DNA from 2 places in the Marinobacter sp. SS13-12 genome. Region 1 is predicted to be linked to the other one. Evidence: predicted binding sites of a transcription regulator. Region 1 holds the regulator's gene; the other holds the start of a gene.
The links. The regulator FliA, encoded in region 1, starts transcription of late flagellar genes. The targets are predictions, from matches to a motif close to CTAAAGTTTNNNNNNNNNNNGCCGNTAA.
Positions count from the first base shown of each region.

Region 2: the regulator FliA is predicted to act here: its motif matches at 1,192-1,219, upstream of QPL94_RS16230 (methyl-accepting chemotaxis protein).

Region 1 covers NZ_JASSUA010000001.1:2,224,434-2,226,634, reverse strand. Annotated here, with positions in the region: gene cheY (chemotaxis response regulator CheY) at 1-267, opposite strand, end outside; gene QPL94_RS10230 (RNA polymerase sigma factor FliA) at 447-1,178, opposite strand; gene QPL94_RS10225 (MinD/ParA family protein) at 1,208-2,020, opposite strand; gene flhF (flagellar biosynthesis GTPase FlhF) at 2,067-2,201, opposite strand, start outside.
Region 2 covers NZ_JASSUA010000003.1:63,746-65,946, forward strand. Annotated here, with positions in the region: gene ampD (1,6-anhydro-N-acetylmuramyl-L-alanine amidase AmpD) at 1-261, shown strand, start outside; gene QPL94_RS16225 (histidine kinase) at 261-1,148, shown strand; gene QPL94_RS16230 (methyl-accepting chemotaxis protein) at 1,274-2,201, shown strand, end outside.

The DNA of each region.
Region 1 (2,201 bases):
GGCTTCGGCCGTTACCATGAGCACCGGCAGGGTCTTGAGGTTCTCATCAGCCCTGACTTCCTTGAGCAGGTCCAGCCCGGACATGCCCGGCATGTTCCAGTCGGTAACCAGAAAATCGTATTTTCCACTGCGGAGCATGGGCAGTGCGGTATTGCCATCATCCGCTTCATCGGTGTTGGTAAAGCCAAGATCGCGAAGCAGGTTCTTGATGATCCGTCGCATGGTGGAGAAATCATCCACGATCAGGATTTTCATGTTTTTGTCCAATGGGACCTCCAGTATAAAACGCCCGGAATTCGTTTTTGGCTTCCGGCTCTCAGTCCAGCAAGCCGGCAGATTTACCGCTTATTGTGTTGCCTTTGGCCCGGTTGTAAAGCACCGGTTACCAAAAGGCTACAGTAAAGAATGCTTTGCAACGCTGCACCACGACTGTGACCGGGCAGAGCTCACTGCTTCCAGTCGGAGAGCCGACCCCGCAATCGAAGTGCCGCCTGGCTGTGGATCTGGCTCACCCGGCTTTCGCTGACACCCAGAACTGCGCCAATTTCCTTGAGGTTCAGTTCTTCCTGGTAGTACAGACCAAGCACCAGTTTCTCGCGCTCTGGCAGATCGCCAATGGCCGCGGCCAGGTTCTTCCGGAAGTTGTCCGATGTCAGGCCTTCCAGTGGGTTATCACTGGTCTCTGCTTCGTTTATCGGCAGGTCGCCGGATTCATTGAGCTCATCGAGGCTAAAAAGTCGGCCACTGTTGGCATCGCTCAGTGAGGAGTGGTATTCATCAAGGCTCTGGCCGAGTTCCTCGGCGACTTCCCAGTCCAGGGCTTCACGACCCAAGCGGTCCTCGACGGCCTTGATAGCTTTGGCAATACGGCGGGAGTTTCTGTGCACGGAGCGGGGAACCCAGTCCCCCTTACGGATCTCATCCACCATGGCACCGCGGATCCGGATGCCTGCATAGGTTTCAAAGGTAGCCCCCTTGGTGGAGCTGTAACGTTGGGCCGCTTCCAGCAAACCGATCATACCAGCCTGCATAAGGTCCTCAAGCTGGACCGAAGCCGGCAACCGGGCCATCAGGTGAAGTGCGATTTTCTTGACCAGCGGCGCCTGCTCCTCAACAAGCTGTGAGGGCCCCTGCGTGCCGGTCCGGTGGTAGATTCCAAGTTCTTTCGCCAATGTCATGTATCCGGCTTTTCAGTGAAGGATCAAAATCAGACTTCGACGAGCCGCTCCACAAAAAATTCCAGATGCCCCCGGGGCGATTGTGGTAATGGCCAGTTGTCGACTTTATCCGCCAGGCTCTTGATGGCAAGCGATGCCTTGGCACGGGGATAGGCATCAAGCACAGCGCGCTGGCGTTGAACCGCCTTTTTTACGGCCTCGTCGTAAGGCACTATACCCACATATTGTAGTGCTACATCCAGAAACCGCTCGGTCACTCTGGTCAGTTTTTCAAACAGATGGCGGCCTTCCTGCTCGTTACGCACCTGATTTGCCAGAATGCGGAAGCGGTTAGTGCCGTAATCACGGTTCATCAGTTTGATCAGGGCGTAAGCGTCGGTGATGGAGGTGGGTTCATCGCATACGACCAGCAACAACTCCTGGGAGGCTCGCAGGAAGCTGACCACAGAATCGGAAATACCGGCCGCGGTATCCACAATCAGAACGTCAATCTGGTCGCCCAGTTCGCTGAAGGCATTGATCAGCCCGGCGTGCTCGAGCGAGGACAGCTGGGTCATGCGCTGGGTACCGGAGGAAGCTGGCACAATCCTGATTCCGCCAGGACCGCTGACCAGCACATCGCGCAGGTCGCAGTCACCGGCAATAACATCCTGGATGTTCCGGTTGGCGGTAATCCCCAGCAAAACGTCAATATTGCCAAGACCAAGATCGGCATCAAGCAGCACGACACGCCGCCCTTTCTGCGAAAGGGCGATGCCGAGGTTCACCGCAACGTTACTCTTGCCAACGCCCCCCTTCCCGCCGGAAATCGCAATCACCTGTACCGGATGTGGTTTGCTCATACTGATTCTGATCTCTTGCCACGTTGAACCACAGGCTGTGTTGTTATTAAACAGCGACCGCCTCTTGCTGCTGGAGTTTTTTCAGCCTCTCCACGGCCAGCCGCACCAGCGGAATGGGTTCGGCGTGGTGCAGGTCTTCAGGGATCTTCTGGCCGTCAGTGTAATAGGCAACCGGCAATCC
Region 2 (2,201 bases), on a different contig from region 1:
GGTGAGGACGAGTGCAACGACTTTTCGATAGGGATTGAGCTGGAGGGAGCGGACGACATCCCCTATACCGACGCCCAATACCAGACTCTGGTGGACCTGTCGCAGAAGATTATGTCGGCCTGGCCGGAAATCACCCCGGACAGGATTACCGGCCACAGTGATATCGCGCCGGGCCGGAAAACCGACCCGGGCCCGGCGTTTGACTGGTCCTACTACCGGCAGATGCTGGATGCCGGTCAGCAAACAGAGGGGGTTGGCTGATGGTACTGGTGGTGTTTCTGCTCGCGTACCTGACCAGGCGCAAGCTGGATGCGGCGAACGCCTGGTCCGGGGACTTCCTCTGGCGCGCTGCTTTTGGTGCCAACAGTAAAGTGCCCGCCGGAAAGGCAGCGGTGAAATGGAGGGGGCTGCTCATAGTTGCCGTTCCGGCCGTTTTGCTTGCCGCCAGCGAGTGGTATTTGAGGGAGCTGGGCTGGAGAATGGCGGCTTACCCTCTGGAATTCGCGCTCCTGGTGATGCTGATGGGTGCGCCCGGCTGGCGCTCACCATTGGAAGCCTACAGTGCGTCCTGGGCCAGGGGTGACATGCAGGCCGCCTGGCACCATATCAAGGATAGCCTCCCTGCCCGGGATCGAGGTGCGGCCACCTCTCCCGACGAGATGCACCTGATTCTGTCACGTTCGCTGATGGTCAATGTCTTCGAGCGATTTTTCCTGATTGCCTTCTGGTATGTGATTGGTGGCCCGGCAGCGGCATTTTTCGCACGCGGGGTCATTGCGTTGCGCGACCACTGGCCACAGGTGACAGCAAGGCCTGACTTTGCGGCATTGGCAGAGGTGCTGAACTGGCTGCCCTCCCGTTTACTGTCGTTTACCTTCGGTGTGGCCGGGGATCTTGCCGGCTGGATGAGCGAAGGGAAGCGTGTTCTGGTCGGTGTAACACTGAAAACGGATCAGGTGTTGATGGCGGCGGCGAACGGTGCGCTGACAGGCTATGCGCTGGACCCGGGGCGATTCTCGCAAATTCACCCCGACGAGTGGGCCGATTATGGCCGCCGCAGTCTGGATGCAATCAGGGATCTGCTGAACCGCAGCATGCTGGTTTGGATCTGTGTGTTGGCTCTACTGGTGATCGCGGGGGTCGTATAAGATTGATGTGTTAATAAAATTTACATTTTTACTCCGAAAAACACTCAAGTTTGTAGTACTTTAGTCGAAAATATAAACAAATAGAATAAAGCTTCATTTTTTCGACGCCTTGCGTGGGGGTATACGTGAACCAGCTTATCAAGCCTGCAGTGTCGTTGATGAACCGGCTGCCGATGTTCTACAAGTTCAGCCTGATCAGCGTTCTGTTCCTGCTGCCTATCGTTGCCCTTTCCTGGCTGGTGATCAGCGAGTTGAACCGGTCGGTAGATACCATGACCCGGGGTGTTGAAGGTCTGGAGCAGCTTGAGAAAGTGGATGCACTCCTCCAGGCCTCGCTTGATTATCGCGATTACCGGTCGCCTGGAAAGACCAAGGATGACAACGAGCTGCTCGCCAGATCGGACGAGGCCGCTGAGCGGATTGACAGACTTCTGGAAGAGTTGGCGGAAGCAGACGCACTGTTCGACACCTCCGGCAACTGGGCGGAACAGGTGGCAATGCTGCGTGAAGAGTGGCAAACGCTGAAATCAACCGACAGTTATCAGGGCAACATCGACCCCCAGTTCAAGTATTATCAGGAGTTTGTCCAGAAAGTCCGGGCCATGCTCTCCGCCACCATCGAGATCTCCGGCCTCGGCCAGGACGCGTCACGGGAAAACCTGCTGTTGCTCGGGCTTGTGCGTGAGGCACTGCCGGATGCCGAAAGCATCATCGGGCGGGCCCGTGCTTTCGGCATTTTTGCGCTGATAGAGGGGCAGGTGGGCTATGGCCTCAGTGACGTGCTGAATGAAATTTACGATCAGCTGACCAATCGCGCATCACTGCTTGGCCCCGCGCTCGCGGTGGCAATCGATGCATCGCCCACCCTGGCGGAAAATACCGGTAATGCCGTGCAAGGTATTGAAGACAGCCTGACCAGCATTCGGAATGAGCTTGATAGCGATGTCATCACTCCCATGCGCCTGGAGTTGCCATGGCAGGATTTCAATAGCACGGTCGAGAGCCAGCTTGTTCATTATGAGGCTTTTACCGCCGGCATTTTCGATGTGGTCA